Catenuloplanes indicus: one gene and its partners. The protein of the gene in region 3 binds, or shares a complex with, the protein of the main gene of each other region. Links are inferred from orthologs where the notes say so. Each region holds a gene or a part of one and is shown on either strand. Other genes may lie near its edges.

What was found.
Region 1: secY (region 3) and secG share a complex: the UniProt entries of both Escherichia coli proteins name them as parts of the sec protein translocase complex. The link is inferred for Catenuloplanes indicus from one-to-one orthologs.
Region 2: the proteins of secY (region 3) and secA2 are in contact, whole or in part, in a crystal structure (PDB 3DIN), measured with the Thermotoga maritima proteins. The link is inferred for Catenuloplanes indicus from one-to-one orthologs. Residues at the interface, in WP_004081795.1 of Thermotoga maritima: Glu108, Gly109, Glu110, Glu111, Ala236, Glu237, Arg238, Arg239, Ile240, Thr241, Ile242, Gln243, Tyr244, Ala245, Arg246, Arg247, Val248, Thr249, Gly250, Arg251, Arg252, Val253, Tyr254, Gly256, Ala257, Ser258, Thr259, Tyr260, Leu261, Pro262; in WP_004082002.1 of Thermotoga maritima: Glu261, Ala262, Arg263, Lys300, Ala301, Arg302, Thr303, Ile304, Ile305, Leu323, Tyr324, Asp325, Pro326, Val329, Ser330, Tyr333, Ile336, Lys340, Phe345, Val349, Glu363, Phe364, Tyr374, Ser375, Gly376, Gly377, Glu393, Ile395, Thr482, Ser483.

Annotation. Positions count from the first base shown.
Region 1 is NZ_JAUSUZ010000001.1:2,579,258-2,584,402, forward strand. The notes cover bases 1,019-3,787. They hold secG (preprotein translocase subunit SecG), read right to left. Parts: upstream 2,648-3,787; coding sequence 2,390-2,647; downstream 1,019-2,389. Other genes in these bases: J2S42_RS11615 (hypothetical protein), read left to right, coding at 1,019-1,279; J2S42_RS11620 (nuclear transport factor 2 family protein), read left to right, coding at 1,419-1,844; J2S42_RS11625 (RNA polymerase-binding protein RbpA), read right to left, coding at 1,933-2,277; tpiA (triose-phosphate isomerase), read right to left, coding at 2,767-3,558; J2S42_RS11640 (phosphoglycerate kinase), read right to left, coding at 3,558-3,787. In the rest of the region: J2S42_RS11610 (hypothetical protein), read right to left, coding at 1-533; more of J2S42_RS11615, read left to right, coding at 935-1,018; more of J2S42_RS11640, read right to left, coding at 3,788-4,754; gap (type I glyceraldehyde-3-phosphate dehydrogenase), read right to left, coding at 4,767-5,145. UniProt on the Escherichia coli protein: Subunit of the protein translocation channel SecYEG. Overexpression of some hybrid proteins has been thought to jam the protein secretion apparatus resulting in cell death; while this may be true it also results in FtsH-mediated degradation of SecY.
Region 2 is NZ_JAUSUZ010000001.1:7,862,356-7,867,739, reverse strand. What follows is about bases 2,377-5,384. They hold secA2 (accessory Sec system translocase SecA2), read right to left. Parts: upstream 5,026-5,384; coding sequence 2,728-5,025; downstream 2,377-2,727. Other genes in these bases: J2S42_RS35095 (ABC transporter ATP-binding protein), read right to left, coding at 5,109-5,384. In the rest of the region: J2S42_RS35110 (NADH-quinone oxidoreductase subunit NuoF family protein), read right to left, coding at 1-194; J2S42_RS35105 (ferric reductase-like transmembrane domain-containing protein), read right to left, coding at 262-2,340. UniProt on the Escherichia coli protein: Required for protein export, interacts with the SecYEG preprotein conducting channel.
Region 3 is NZ_JAUSUZ010000001.1:4,249,670-4,254,849, forward strand. Bases 880-3,683 are described here. They hold secY (preprotein translocase subunit SecY), read right to left. Parts: upstream 3,046-3,683; coding sequence 1,714-3,045; downstream 880-1,713. Other genes in these bases: map (type I methionyl aminopeptidase), read right to left, coding at 880-903; J2S42_RS19040 (adenylate kinase), read right to left, coding at 1,023-1,676; rplO (50S ribosomal protein L15), read right to left, coding at 3,330-3,683. Outside these bases: more of map, read right to left, coding at 61-879; more of rplO, read right to left, coding at 3,684-3,773; rpmD (50S ribosomal protein L30), read right to left, coding at 3,773-3,955; rpsE (30S ribosomal protein S5), read right to left, coding at 3,957-4,580; rplR (50S ribosomal protein L18), read right to left, coding at 4,593-4,988; rplF (50S ribosomal protein L6), read right to left, coding at 4,985-5,180. UniProt on the Escherichia coli protein: The central subunit of the protein translocation channel SecYEG. Consists of two halves formed by TMs 1-5 and 6-10.

The DNA of each region.
Region 1 (5,145 bases), 1.7 Mb from region 3 along the record:
AGAATGGCTTCGTAGAGCGATCGCGTCTTCCCGGTCGACGAGTCACCGACCAGCAGTACGAAACAGCCCTCGTCCGCGCCCTTGGCGATCATCTCGCGGAGATCGTCGTCAAAGTGCCGGCTCACATAGGCCGGGAGATCGTCCTTGGAATCGCCGGCCCGAATCGACGCGTGGATGCCGAGCGCATGCGGCGACGCGTCCCGGCATCGCCCGGCGCCCGCGGGGCCGGCACCGGCCCGCACGTCCAGCCGGCGCCACACCTCGCGCACCTGGCTGCGCTGGCCGTCCGGCAGGGACCAGGCACGGAGCAGGCCCTCCAGCAGCGCTTTCCGGATCGGACGGCGCCCGATCAGCGCGTCGCTGACGGCGCCGCGGTCGAGCTCGTGGCCGTCCGTACCGGACTCGGCCGCCTCCAGGTCGGACAGGCTCATGCCGGTCGCCTGGTGGATCAGACTCAGGTACAGCGCGAAATCGGCCCAGTTCCCGATCTCGAACGGATCGTCGGCGAAGGCGGCGGACGTCAGCGTGCTCAACCCCTCCGTCGCGGGCTGCCAATATTCCGGCACAGCCTAAGAGAACGCATGCGGCGGACACCATAGGCGACGCGGGGTGCAACCGATCGGGTGTGGAGACCGCGCCGATCGGCCAATGCGTTCCGGGTGAACGTCGACCGTCCACGTCGCACTCCAGTGGGAGTTCCGTTTCCGGCGAATCGCATTCCGTGCCGGATACGGCAAATATCGGCGCGACCGCGGCGGCACCGGCGCGACTCGCGTTGGCACGGCGGGAACGGTGCGGGATCCGGCCGGTGCTCGGGGGCCAAAGGGCCCTCGATCGAGACCCTCCGGCCCTGATCCACGGCCCGCCCGACGAGACATGCTGATCATGCAGCCGCGGCCGGAGCCACCGGCCGGGAGCCCGAGGGAGAAGCGCGATGTACGTCAGCAGCCAGTCCACCGTTCTCGCACCGGCCCGCCTGCGCGGCGGCTTCGGCGCCTACCGGGGCACGACCAGCGGCACCCGCCGCCACCAGCTGCCCCGGCCCCCGCGCCAGCGCACGTCTCCCGGTAGCGCGATCACCGAGAGCGCGGCCACCGGCGCCCCGGCCACCCGGGTCGAGGACGCGGACCGGGGAGCCGCCACCATCGCGACCGGCGCCACGGCCCCGGCGAGGACGCGGACCGGCACCGCGGCGGTCACCGGCGATGACCCGATTCCCGGCACGCCGGCCCGGGCCGAGGCCGACACCGGCTGGTTCGTCCACCCCTTCGTCGACTGACCCCACAGACCTGTCTCAGCACCCCGGAACCTGAGTGGTCAGCCGGATCCCACCGGCCGGTCCGGAGCCGCAGCCGACCCGCCCCCTCCCGCGAAACGGCTGATCACTCAGGCTTCCCACCGCCCGTACAATGTACGGTATGACGTACACACCCACGAACGACGACGTCGACGGTCTGCTCGCCTGGTTCGCCCGGTACGACGCGCACACGCGCGACAACGACACCGAGGCCATGGCCGACATGGCGCTCTTCCCGCTGATGGTGATGACCGACGATTCGGCCGGTGAGTGCGTCGGCCAGGTCTGGGACCGGCCGACGTTCATCGCGGCGATGAGCATGGCCGGTGCGGACTCCGCCACGGTCGAGTTCGACAACCACCGCAGCCCGACGTTCCTCGACGCCGACCTGGCCGTCGTCACCACGGACTCCACGATGACCATCGACGGCGAGACCACACGCACCCGCTACGTCGACGTCATGGCCAAGCAGAACGGCGAGTGGCGCTTCAAGAGCATGATCCAGTCCGGCTGGGGCGACATGCTGAAGCAGCATCTGGGTGCATAGCGATGCGGGGGTGCTCACCGCACGTGGTGAGCACCCCCGCAGCTACGACGAAACCGACGCCAGACCCGGCTGCCGCCCCCGAAGGTCTCTAACGCTCGCCGCGTCGCGCCCGCACCGCCGCCAGCGCCTCCGCCAGGATCGCCTCGCCGTCCTCAGGGGAGCGGCGCTCCTTCACGTAGGCGAGATGCGTCTTGTACGGCTCCGGCCGGGCCGGGCCGGGCGGGTTGTCGCGGTCGCGGCCGGCGGGCTGACCGCAGCGGGGGCAGTCCCAGGCCTCCGGCGCCGGGGCGTCGGCCGCGAGCCGCAGCTCGGTCGTGTGGCCGTTGCCGCACCAGTAGGTGACGGGGACGCGCGGGGCCGGTTCGCTTCTCTCGGTAGGGCGCATGGGGCTGGAGCCCACGCGGGTGCCCCGGATAGCGCTGCCGTTCGGCACGATTCGCTCCTGTCCGTTGGGGGTTCGGTGGAAGCGGGGGAAGCAAACAAAAACTCTGCGCCCGGCCCCGAGGACGGGGACCAAGCGCAGAGTGTACGACTACGGGTGCCGCTCAGGCACCGTCGACGGCGAGTTTCAGCCAGAAGCCGAGCCCGACGATGCAGGCGAACCACACGATTCCGACCAGAACGGTGTAGCGGTCGAGATTCTTCTCCGCCACGGACGATCCGGCCAGGCTGGAGGTGACGCCGCCGCCGAACATGCTCGACATGCCGCCGCCCTTGCCCCGGTGAAGCAGGATGAGCATGGTCAGGATGGCACTCGTGATGATCAGCAACACGATCAACGTGTAGGCGAACCACATCGGCATGATCGGGTCGTTCCTCTCTTGGGCAGGGCCGTCGCCAAGGATAGCGGGCGGTCGAAGTCACAGTCACGCGGGGCACGCGGAAGGGGGCCCGGTAAAGAGCCCCCTTCGTGCGGAACGCGTCAGCGAGCGACGTGCTCCGGGAAACGCACGATCTGCACGAACTGCTCGGCGTCGATGCTCGCACCGCCAACCAGCGCGCCGTCCACGTCCGGCTGGGCCATGATCTGGGCGACGTTGTTGCCCTTGACCGAGCCGCCGTAGAGCACGCGAACCTTGTCCGCGGTCTCCTGGCCGTACTTCTTGGCGAGGCGGGCGCGGATGTCGCCGCACACCTCCTGCGCGTCCTCCGGCGTCGCGGTCTTGCCGGTGCCGATCGCCCAGACCGGCTCGTACGCGATCACGATCTTCTCGACCTCGGCGGCGGTGAACCCGTCGAGACCGGCCTCGAGCTGGTCGGCGCAGTGGGCGATGTGCCCACCGGCCTCGCGGACGTCCAGGCCCTCGCCGATGCACAGGATCGGCGTGAGCTCGTTCGCCAGCGCGGCCTTGGCCTTCGCGTTGACCAGCGCGTCCGACTCGTTGTGGTACTCGCGGCGCTCGGAGTGCCCGACCACCACGTAGGAGCAGCCGAGCTTCGCGAGCATCGCGCCCGAGATCTCGCCGGTGTAGGCACCCGACTTGTGCGCCGAGATGTCCTGCGCGCCGTAGCCGATCAGCAGCTTGTCACCGTCGACCGCGGTCTGCACCGTGCGGATGTCGGTGAACGGCGGGAGGACCACGGTCTCCACGTCGGTCAGCTGCTTCTCGGTGAGACCCGCGGCCAGCTTCTGGACGAGAAGGTTCGCCTCGAAGTGGTTGAGGTTCATCTTCCAGTTGCCGGCCATCAGCGGCCGGCGCGACGAGGTCGCCATCACTTCTCCAAAGCCTCGATACCGGGGAGGGTCTTGCCCTCGAGGTACTCCAGCGAGGCACCGCCACCGGTGGAGATGTGGCCGAACGCGGACTCGTCCAGGCCGAGCGTACGCACGGCCGCGGCCGAGTCGCCGCCGCCGACCACGGTGAAGCCGTCGACCTTGGTGATGGCCTCCGCGACGCCCCGGGTGCCGGCCGCGAACGGCGCCAGCTCGAAGACGCCCATCGGGCCGTTCCAGAACACGGTCTTGGCACTGCTCACCGCGTCCGCGAAGAGCTTCACCGACTCCGGGCCGATGTCGAGGCCCAGGCGGTCGGCGGGAATCCCGTCCGCGGGAACGACGTCGTGCGGGGCGTCAGCCGAGAACTCGGTCGCCGCCACCACGTCGACCGGCAGGACGATCCGGTCGCCGCCGCGCGCCAGGAGATCGGCGCACGTGGAGATCATCTCTTCCTGGAGCAGCGACTTCCCGACCTCGTGGCCCTGGGCCTTGAGGAACGTGAAGCACATGCCGCCGCCGATGAGCAGCTTGTCCACCTTGGGCAGCAGCGCCTCGATCACGGCCAGCTTGTCGCTGACCTTCGAACCGCCGAGCACCACGACGTACGGCTTCTCCGGCGCGGAGACCTTCTTCAGCACCTCGACCTCGCGGCCGACCAGGCCACCGGCGTAATGCGGGAGCAGGGCCGGCACGTCGTAGACGCTGGCGTGCTTGCGGTGCACCGCACCGAAGCCGTCGCCCACGTAGACATCCGCGAACGCGGCGAGCTTGGCCGCGAAGGCCTCCCGCTCCGCCGCGTCCTTGCTGGTCTCGCCCGCGTTGAAGCGCAGGTTCTCGAGCAGCAGGACGTGACCGTCCTCCAGCGCGGCGACCGCGGTCTCGGCGCCGGGGCCGACCGTGTCCTCCGCGTAGACCACGGCGGATCCGAGCAGCTCACGGAGCCGGTCGGCGACCGGCGCGAGCGTGAACGCCGGGTCCGGCGCACCCTTCGGGCGGCCGAGGTGAGACATGACGATGACGCGGGCACCCGCGTCACGGAGCGCCACGATCGTCGGCAGCACCGCGCGGATGCGGCCGTCGTCGGTGATGACGCGCGGGTCGGAGCCCTTCTCGAACGGGACGTTCAGGTCGGCGCGCACGAGCACGCGCCGACCCGAGACACCCTCGCCGAGCAGGTCGTCGAGAGTCTTCACAGATTGAGTCCCTTACAGGGAGGCGCCGACGTACTTGACCAGGTCGACGAGGCGGTTGGAGTAGCCCCACTCGTTGTCGTACCAGCCGACGACCTTGACCTGCGTGCCACCGATGACCTTGGTCAGCGGCGCGTCGAAGATGCAGGACGACGGGTCGGTGACGATGTCGGCCGACACGATCGGGTCCTCGGAGTAGGTGAGGTAGCCCTTGAGCGCACCCTCGGCGGCGGCCTTGACCGCGGCGTTGATCTCCTCGACCGAGGTCTCGCGGGACGCGACGAACGACAGGTCGGTGGCGGAGCCGGTCGGGATCGGCACGCGGATCGCGAAGCCGTCCAGCTTGCCCTTCAGCTCCGGCAGGACCAGGCCGATCGCCTTGGCGGCACCGGTC
Region 2 (5,384 bases), 3.6 Mb from region 3 along the record:
GGGAAGCCCGCCCCACCGCGGCCGGTGAGCTTGATCTTCTCGGCGAGGTCGATCAGATCGTCGGCGGACAGCGGGCGCAGGTCGCCGTGGACCTCCAGGTGGGCATAGAGGTCCAGACGGCCGAAGTCCTCGAATCCCGCCGTCAACCGGGCCGGGCCGATGCACCCCACCGGAGGCACAACGCCTGTGCTCACCGCTTGTCTCCTTCACGTGCTGTACGGGTCGTGCGGGGAGTGGGCTCCCCGGGACGAGAAAGCGACTCTACTTGGCCTCGCCACGCATGCGCGCCCAGAACTCGTCGTCCGAGACCTCGTCGGCGGCGGCGCGGCCCGGACGCCGGGTCTTGGCCTCCTTCGCCGGGCGGGCCGAGCGGGCGGCCCGGCGGGCGGTCAGATCGACCAGCGTCGGGGTGTCGTCGCCGTTGAAGTCCGGGCGGGCCTGCTCCTCCTCGTACCGGCTGACCGGGTTCGCCGGCGGGCGCCAGTACTCGTCGACCGCGGCCTCCTCCTCCGGCTCCGGGGCCGGCGCGGGGGCGGCCCGGCGGGCCCGGCGCGGCGGGGCGACCTCGGCCACCTCCGGCTCGGCGTCCTCGGTGGCGCGGTGCGAGCGGCGCGGGCGGGCGGCCTCCTCCTCGTCGTCCTCCTCGGCGGCGCGGCGGGCGCGGCGCGGCCGGGTGGCGATCGCGACCTCGTCCTCCTCGTCCTCGTCCACGGCGCGGCGGGCCCGGCGCGGCGCGGTGGCGGCCGCGACCTCGTCCTCCTCGTCCACGGCGGCCCGGCGGCTGCGGCGGGACACGGTCTCGTACTCGCCGGTCACGTACGCATCGTCGTCCTCCTCCGCGGCCCGGCGGGCGCGGCGTGGCGCGGCGGTCTCCTCCGGCTCCTCCACGGCGCGGCGGGTACGGCGCGGCGGCGTGGCCGCGGCCGAGATCTGCGCCTCGCCGAACTCCTCCTCGTCCTCGGTGCGCCGGGACCGGCGCGGCGCGGGCTTGGCCGGGGCCTCCGCGGCCGGCCGGCGGGTGCGGCGCGGCGCGGGGACCTCGTCCTCGTAGTCGTCGTCGAACTCCGGCTCCGGGTCGCGGCCGGCGCGGCGGACCGGCGGCGCGTCCTCGTAGTCGTCCTCCCGGCGCGGGCGGCGCGGAGCCGGCGTCTCCTCCTCCACCAGCTCGGGGACGAGCGGGCGGCGGGCGGGACGACGCGGCGCCTCGTCCTCGTAGTCGTCGACCGGCTCCGGCTCGCGCGGCGCGGGCGCACGGCGGGCCGGCCGGGTTTCGATCAGGTCCTCGTCCAGCGTGGCCGTGGCCGGGGCGCGGCGGGCCGCGGCCTGAACCAGCTCCTCCGCCTCCTCCACCACGTCCCGGGAGATCTTGGACATCAGCTGCGTCTCCTCCAGCGCGTTCGCCGGGAGCGGCGTCTGGCGCTGGCGGCGCTGCTCGGCGCCCTCGTCGGAGAAGCCGCCCCAGGCGGCGCCGCGCGGCGCGCTGAGCGACTCCTCGGCGGACGGCTGGTTACGGACCGCGCCGCGGTACACCGGGCGGTTCGAGGTCGCCCGTGCGCCGTTCGCGGCCTCCAGCGGGCCGGCCTGTGCCTTGCCCGCGGCCTTCGCGGCGGACGGCACGGCCTTCGGCTGCGAGATGCGCTTGTTGTAGACGCCGATCACCCGGACCAGCATCGCGATGACGACGCCGACCACGCACAGGATGTAGGAGACGATGACCCAGGTGGCGGCCGCGCGGCCGGCCAGCAGGCCGTGGCCGAGCGCGGGCGGCCAGGCGAGGTAGCCGACGGAGTGCACGGCACGCCACATCCACGGCTTGCCCTTGCCGGCGAACTTCACCCGGGCGACGCCGCTCCAGAACGTGCCGACCAGGCACCACGCGGCGATCGTGCCCATGCCGACGTACAGCGTGTTCGGGTTCAGGAACGGGATGACCAGGTCGATGACGGAAGCGTGCGCCTCGAGGATCTTCACCATGACGTGCAGCAGCAGGAACGACACCGCGATGGTGCCGGTGGTGCGGTGCACGCCCTGGACGAGCACGCGGTGCTTGGGCGTGAGGATCAGCCGGTCGGTGGCGGCCAGGCCGACCATGACCGTGATCGACAGGGACACCAGCACGACCACACCGGCGTAGAAGTCCAGGTACGCGAAGAGGTACGCGGCCGGGACGACGCCCGCGTTGGTCAGCGCGCCGATGGCCCACAGCGAGGCGACGACGCCGAGGCCGACGATCAGCCAGGACATCCCGGCCGACATGCCCTTCTTCTTCTCGCCGTCGGCCGGGGCCACGGCGGGGCCGGTCTCGCGGGTGGACCGTTGAACCTGCTTGCGTTTAGCCATCGCTCCTCGATCTTCTGCATTCGCGCCACCACCGCTGCGCGCCGGCCGGATCCCTGACGGCCGGCGCGTTCCTCGTACGGCCTCAGCTATGAAGTCGTTTCGCGCAACCCACGGTCATCCCTGCTGTCCCCATCGCCCGGTGAAGTCCAGAAATCTGCGTGAACCCGCTCGCGTGCGGGGCTCATCCGCACGCCTGCTGTGTTCGCCACGGTGTACGCACCGGTAGCCATGGAGGGATTAACGGATTCCGAGAATTTTCATGAGGCGGCAACCACATCACGCTGGGCTGACGCCTGCGATGCGGTGGGTAGTGAATGAGACAGCATGAAGCCCGCCCTACCGGTTCAATCCGGACAAGGCGGGCTTCACCCGTGCGAGGTATGTCGTTTATTTCCGGCCGGTGACGAGGCGACGGCCGACCGCAGCGATGAGCCGGTCGAGCTCGGAGCCGAACGGGTTGTCGTGCACCAGGTACGTCCAGGTGGCGGACGGGCGCACCAGGTTGGCCTGAGCCGGTTCCCAGGTGTCGGTGACCTCGTCGATCTCGGCGAAGGTGTCGACCGTCCGGTCCTCGATCTCCGGCATGATCTTGCCGAACGCCGGCACCGCGGCCCGGTGGAACTCGTCCAGCGGGTCGAGCTTGCCGAGCGCGCGCAGGTGCACGCCCTCGCGCACCTCGGACAGGTAGGACAGGTGCTCGGCCCAGAGCCGGTCGAGGTGGTAGAGCGCGATCGACCGGGAGACCTTGCTCAGCACCTCGTCGTCGATCTCCGCGGTCTCCTCCGGGAACTTCGACCGCAGCATGTCCGCCGCGACATCCGTGGTGAGCAGGCGCTCGCGACGCTCGGAGAGCGCCACCCGCTGCTGCTCGATGACCACGTTGTACCGCCAGGTGTTGCGGTGGATCTCGTGGCCGACGCCCTCGGCGACGCGCTGCGCGTGGCCGACCGCGTAGTCCACCCGCTCGTCGGTGACCACGCCGTCCATGTCCATGTGCGGCGACGGCGGGATCATGTCGCCCGCGTTCCGCACGATCAGGTCGTCCTCCAGGCTGCCGTAGAAGACGGACGTGCCCGGGTCGCCCTGCCGGCCCGCGCGGCCGCGCAGCTGGTCGTCGATGCGGCCGCTGTCGAACCGGCCGGTGCCGATCATGTAGAGCCCGCCCAGCTCGGCGACCTCGTCGTGGTCGGCCTCGTCGCTGCCGCCGAGCCGGATGTCGACGCCGCGGCCGGCCATCTGGGTGGAGACCGTGACCGCACCGCGCTTGCCGGCCTCCGCGATGATCGCCGCCTCCTCGGCGTCGTTCTTCGCGTTCAGCACGACGCAGGAGATGCCCTTCGCCTCGAGCGCGGCCGCGAGCGTCTCCGACTCCTTCACGTCGCGCGTGCCGATCAGGACCGGGCGGCCCTCCTCGTGCGCCTTGCCGATCTCGACGACGAGCGCGTCCTCCTTCTCCTGCCGCGTCGCGAAGATGCGGTCGGGAAGGTCCTCGCGGATGTTCGGCTTGTGCGGCGGGATGACCGCGACCTCGAGCTTGAAGAACTCGCGGAGCTGGTCGCCGACCAGCACCGCGGTGGCGGTCATGCCACAGACCGTCCGGTAGAGCGCGATGAACGACTGCACCGTGATGGTCTGCAGCACCTCGCCCTCGCTGGTCGCGGAGAGCCCTTCCTTCGCCTCGACCGCGGCCTGCAGCCCGTCCGGCCAGCGGCGGCGCTGGGCGACCCGGCCGCGCGACTCGTCGACCAGCTCGACGGCGCCGTTGCGGACGATGTAGTCGATGTCGCGGTGCAGCAGCGCGTGGGCGTGCAGCGCCACGTTGAGCGCGGATAGCTGGTCGAAGTTCTCGTCGGCGTAGAGGTCGATGCCGTCGAGCTTCTTCTCGATCTTCTCGGTGCCCTCGGTGGTGAACGCGACGCTGCGGCCGTCCTCCGCGATCTCGTAGTCGCGGTTCCGCTTCAGGCCCTTGACCAGCGCGGCGGCGGCGTGCACCGGGTCCTGCTCGCCGGGCACGGTGCCGGCCAGCACCATCGGCACACGTGCCTCGTCGATCAGGATCGAGTCGGCCTCGTCGACGATCGCGGTGGACAGCTCGCGCTGCACCCGGTCGGCGATGTCGACGACCAGCTGGTCGCGCAGGTAGTCGAAGCCGGCCTCGGAGACGGAGACGTAGGTGACGTCGCAGCCGTAGGCCGCGCGGCGCTCCTCGGGCGTGGACGCCTCGGTGACCGAGTCGACCGTGAGGCCGAGCAGCGTCAGGACCGGACGCATCCAGTCCGCGTCGCGGGCCGCGAGGTAGTCGTTGACGGTGAGCACGTGCACCGGGCCGCGGCCCTGGCGGACGTGGCCGTAGGCGGCGATCGCGGCGGTGAGCGTCTTGCCCTCACCGGTGGCCATCTCGGCGACCTTGCCGGAGAGCAGCGCCATCACGCCGAGGATCTGCTCGTCGTACGGCCGCTGATCGAGACCGCGCCGGGCGGCCTCTCGACCGATCGCGCAGATCTCGACGATCTCGCTCGCCTCGCCGGCCCGCTCGGTCAGCGCGGCGTCGTCGAGCTCCTTGAGCTCCTCCTCCAGCGCCTCGACCGCCGGCAGCCGCTTCTGCAGCGGCGCGAGATCGACGGTCGTCCCTGGGCGCTGCAGGAACTTCTGGAAGCGGCTCTTCAACCGTGACGACACACCCATGGTGCGAAACGCTACTTCATCATGCCGCTGAGTGGTGAGGGGCATCTGTCGAATCCCCGGCTTCCGCCCCGGCCACCCACCCCTCACCGGAGAGGCTCCGCCTCCGAGACCAGTAGTTGATGCGCGGCCAGCTCCCGGTAGAGCGGGCTGGACTCGACCAGCTCCTCGTGCCGCCCGGTCGCCACTACCCGGCCGGACTCCATCACCACGATCTGGTCGGACTCGACCACGGTGGAGAGCCGGTGCGCGACCACCAGCAGCGTGCGGGACTCGGCCGCGGCGTCGATCGCGCGGCGCAGCGCGGCCTCGTTGCGCGCGTCCAGGTTGCTGGTCGGCTCGTCCATCAGCAGGATCGGCGC
Region 3 (5,180 bases):
CGCGGGTGACGCCTGATCAGCTGTGGCCCGCCCGCCCACCGACCTGAGCGGGTGAGCGCGTCAGTTCGTGGCGGGCTGGCGCGCGGTGACCAGATCGCCGAGGCGCTCGCGGCCGCCGTCGACCGCGGTCAGCACCCAGATGCCGTCCTCCAGCAGCGCCATCGAGTGCTCCACGTGCGCCGCCACGGACCGGTCCTTGGTGATCACCGTCCAGCCGTCGGACAGCTCAATCGACTTCGGCGAGCCCAGCGTGATCATCGGCTCGATCGCCAGGCACAGCCCGTTCGTCAGCGAGACGCCCCGCCCCGGCCGGCCGTAGTTCAGCACGTGCGGGTCCTGGTGCATCTCCGTACCGATGCCGTGCCCGCCGTACCCCTCGACGATCCCGTAGCGGCCGCCCGCGCGCACCGCCTGCTCCACCGCGTGCGAGATGTCGGACAGCTTGCCCCGGCCCGACGCCGCACCGCGTGCCGCCGCCGCCAGCCCGGCCCACATCGCGTCCTCCGCGACCGCGGCCATCTTCAGCAGCTCCGGACGCACCTCGCCGACGCCGACCGTGATCGCCGAGTCGCCGTGCCAGCCGTCCAGCACCGCGCCGCAGTCGATCGAGATCAGGTCGCCCTCCTGGAGCACCTGCTTCTCGGACGGGATCGCGTGCACGATCTGCTCGTTCACCGAGGAGCAGATCGACGCCGGGTAGCCGTGGTAGCCCTTGAACGACGGCACCGCGCCGGCGTCCCGGATGACCTTCTCGGCGATCCGGTCCAGGTCCGCGGTGGATACGCCCGGCGCGACCGCCGCACGCATCTGTTCCAGGGCCTCGGCCACGACGAGCCCGGCGGCCCGCATCTTGACTATCTGGTCCGTGGTCTTCAGCTGAATCTTCAGCTGCTGGCGGCGCATGCGTACCCTCTGACTCTCGTGCACGTGTCGGCGCCGCTCAGCGACGCCCTGAACGGCCAGAGCCGGCTCAACCGCGTGTATGCGGCTGGCCGGCTCTCCCCGCTTCGATGGCGGCCGGTTCAGCCGCCGTAGGACCGCAGTGCGTCGATCGCGCGGACCGTGACGTCCTCGACCGGGCCGGTGGCGTCGATGCCGACCAGCTTGCCCTGTGCCCCGTAGTAGTCGACCAGCGGTGCGGTGTCGCGGGCGTAGACCCGCAGCCGCTCCGCGATCGTCTCGGCCTTGTCGTCGTCGCGCTGGAACAGCTCGCCGCCGCACCGGTCGCAGATGTCCTCCCGGGACGGCGCGTCGAACTCGACGTGCCAGATCTTCCCGCAACCACGGCAGGTGCGCCGGCCGGACAGGCGCCGGATCACCTCGTCGTCGTCGACGACGAGCTCCAGCACGATGTCCAGCGCGGTGCCCAGGTCGGCCAGCAGCTTGTCCAGCGCGTTCGCCTGGGGCGTGGTACGCGGGAAGCCGTCCAGCAGGAAGCCGTCCGCGGAGTCCGGCTCGGCCAGCCGCTCCCGGACCATGTTGATCGTGACCTCGTCCGGGACCAGCTGGCCCGCGTCCATGTAGCGCTTGGCCTCGACACCGAGCGGCGTCCCCTGAGCCACGTTCGCCCGGAAGATGTCACCGGTCGAGATCTTCGGCACGGCCAGGTGGGCGGCGATGAACTCGGCCTGGGTCCCTTTGCCCGCCCCCGGGGGACCAACCAGTACGAGTCTCACCTATGCGCCCCCCTGGCTCGCTCGCTCCGCCCGCCCACTAGCGCAGGAACCCTTCGTAGTTCCGCTGCATGAGCTGGCTCTCGATCTGCTTCACCGTCTCCAAGCCCACACCAACCATGATGAGCACCGCGGTGCCACCGAACGGGAAGTTCTGGAACTGGTTGTTGTCGAGCCAGATGAAGAAGAAGTTGGGCAGAATCGAGATCACACCAAGGTACAGCGAACCGGGCAGCGTGATGCGACTAAGGATGAAGTCAAGATAGTCCGCCGTCGGCTTCCCCGGGCGGATACCCGGGACGAAACCACCGTACTTCTTCATGTTCTCCGCAACCTCGGTCGGGTTGAACGTGATGGAGACGTAGAAGTAGGTGAAGAAGATGATCAACAAGAAGTAGATCACGATGTGCATCCACGACGCGGGATCCACGATGTTGTTCTGCACCCAGGTCTGCACCGGCCCCGGGTCGTTCTGGTCGAAGAACTGCAGGATCAGCTGCGGCAGGTAGAGCAGCGAGGACGCGAAGATCACCGGGATGACACCGGCCTGGTTGACCTTCAGCGGGATGTACGTCGAGGTGCCGCCGTACATCTTCCGGCCGATCATGCGCTTCGCGTACTGCACCGGGATGCGACGCTGTGCCTGCTCGATGAAGACGACCAGCGTGATGACCAGCAGGACCATCACGAGAACCGCGATGAACCAGCCCCAGCCGCGGGACTCCTTGATCGCCCAGCCCTCGCTGGGGAGGCGAGCCGCGATCGAGGTGAAGATCAGGACCGACATGCCGTTGCCGACGCCGCGGTCGGTGATCAGCTCGCCGAGCCACATCACCACACCGGTGCCGGCGGTCATCGTGATGACCAGCGCGACCAGGGTGATCCACATCGGCAGCCCGGTGTTCTCCGGGACGATCGGGAACTGGTCGCACTGGTTGCTGAACAGCTGGCCGGACCGCGCCAGGGCCACGAAGGCCGAGGACTGCAGGACCGCGAGGCCGAGCGTCAGGTACCGCGTGTACTGGGTGATCTTCGCCTGGCCGGACTGGCCCTCCTTGCGGAGCTGTTCGAGGCGCGGGATCACCACCGTCAGGAGCTGCAGGATGATCGACGCGGTGATGTAGGGCATGATGCCCAGCGCGAAGACCGACAGGGACAACAGCGCGCCGCCGGAGAACAGGTTCAGCAGCGAGAAGACCCCGCTGGTGGCACCGGACTCCATGACGTCGATGCACTTCTGCACGTTGCTGAACGAGACGCCAGGGCTTGGGAGTGTCGCTCCGAGCCGGTAGACCGCGATGATGGCGACTGTAAACAGCAGCTTTTTGCGCAGGTCAGGCGTGCGGAACGCACTGAGAAAGGCGGAGAGCAACTTCTTCCTCCTGCGCGAGGTAGCCGCCACGATGGCGGTCGGAGCGGGTCCCGGTTGCGACACCCGCGTATCCATGGGCTGGAAACGGACTCTAACAGTCGGCGACGTGCCCGGTCAGCATGGCCGGGCACATACACCGGCCCCGATATTAACGGCACGGCGTAGTCGGTTCGACACCGCGCCTCCCCTTTTAACGGTGCGATGCCTCACCAGACACTACGACGAGGGTGCTGATCCGCCCACCAACGGCAGGCGAATTCAGCACCCTCGTACGCATGTCGTGCTTACAGCTCGGTCGCCGAGCCGCCGGCCGCCGCGATCTTCTCCTTGGCCGACGCGCTGAACGCATCCGCCTTGACCTGGATCGCAACGCCGTTCAGGTCGCCCGTGCCGAGCACCTTGATCGCGTGACCGCGGCGAACCGCGCCCTTCGCGACCAGCTCGTCCGGTCCGACCTCGCCGCCGTTCGGGAACAGCTCGGCGAGCCGGTCCAGGTTCACGACCTGGAAGACGACCTTGTTCTTGTTCTTGAAGCCCTTCATCTTCGGCAGGCGCATGTGGATGGGCATCTGACCACCCTCGAACGCCGCCGAGATGTTCTTGCGGGCCTTGGAACCCTTGGTACCGCGACCGGCGGTCTTGCCCTTGGAGCCCTCACCGCGACCCACGCGGGTCTTGGCCTTCTTGGCTCCGGGCGCCGGCCGGAGGTCATGAATCCGGATGGTCATTAGTCGACCTCCTCCACCTTCACGAGGTGGTTCACCGCGAAGATCATGCCGCGAATCTCCGGCCGATCCTCCTTGACCACCACATCGTTGATCCGCTTCAGGCCGAGCGAACGCAGCGACTCACGCTGGTTGTGCTTGGCGCCGATGGTGGATCGCAGCTGCGTCACCTTCAGGCGAGCCATCTCAGACCCCCGCCCCTGCACGCGCCGCGAGCATGGCGGCCGGAGCGACGTCCTCGACCGGCAGGCCACGACGGGCCGCGACAGCCTCGGGCGACTCGAGCTTCTTGAGAGCCGCGACCGTGGCGTGCACGATGTTGATCGGGTTGGACGAGCCCAGCGACTTCGACAGGATGTCGTGGATGCCCGCGCACTCCAGCACGGCACGCACCGGGCCACCGGCGATGACGCCGGTACCGGCGGAGGCCGGCTTCAGGAGCACGACACCGGCGGCGTCCTCACCCTGCACCGGGTGCGGGATGGACGCGGCGATGCGCGGCACCTTGAAGAAGTGCTTCTTGGCCTCCTCGACACCCTTGGCGATCGCCGCGGGCACCTCCTTGGCCTTGCCGTAGCCGACGCCGACGGTTCCGTCGCCGTCGCCCACGATCACGAGCGCGGTGAAGCTGAAGCGACGACCGCCCTTGACGACCTTCGCGACACGGTTGATCGCGACGACCCGCTCGAGGTGCGGGGTCTTCTCGGCCGGAGCGTTACCCCGGCCACCGTCGCGGCCGCGGCCCTCGCGACGGCCGCCGCCACCTTCAGAACCGCCGGACCCGCCGCCTCGGCGCTGTTGACCTGGCATTGGTCTTCCTTCCTAGAACTCGAGTCCGGCTTCGCGGGCGGCCGTCGCCAGGGCGGCGATGCGCCCCGCGTACCGGTTGCCGCCGCGGTCGAAGACGACCTTGCTGACGCCAGCGGCCTTGGCCCGCTCGGCGAGGAGCGTGCCGACCTTGCCGGCCAGGGCGCTCTTGTCGCCCTCGCCGCCACGGATGGTGGCGTCCATCGTCGAGGCCGACGCGAGGGTGTGCCCCTTGCCGTCGTCCACGACCTGGGCCGTGATGTGCCGCAGGGACCGGGTGACGACCAGGCGAGGACGCTCCTCCGTGCCACGCACGACGGTGCGCAGCCGGAAGTGACGACGCGCGCGGCCGACGGCCCGCTTCGCGGCGATCCCGCCGCCGTTGCGGCGCTTGAGCAGCGTGGCGCTCACTTCTTGCCTGCCTTTCCAGCCTTACGGCGGATGACCTCGCCCTGGTACTTCACGCCCTTGCCCTTGTAGGGCTCCGGCGGACGGATCTTGCGAATGTTCGCGGAGACCTCGCCCACCAGCTGCTTGTCGATGCCGGCCACGTGGAACAGGGTCGGGCGCTCGACGGTGAACGTGATGCCCGCCGGAGGCTGG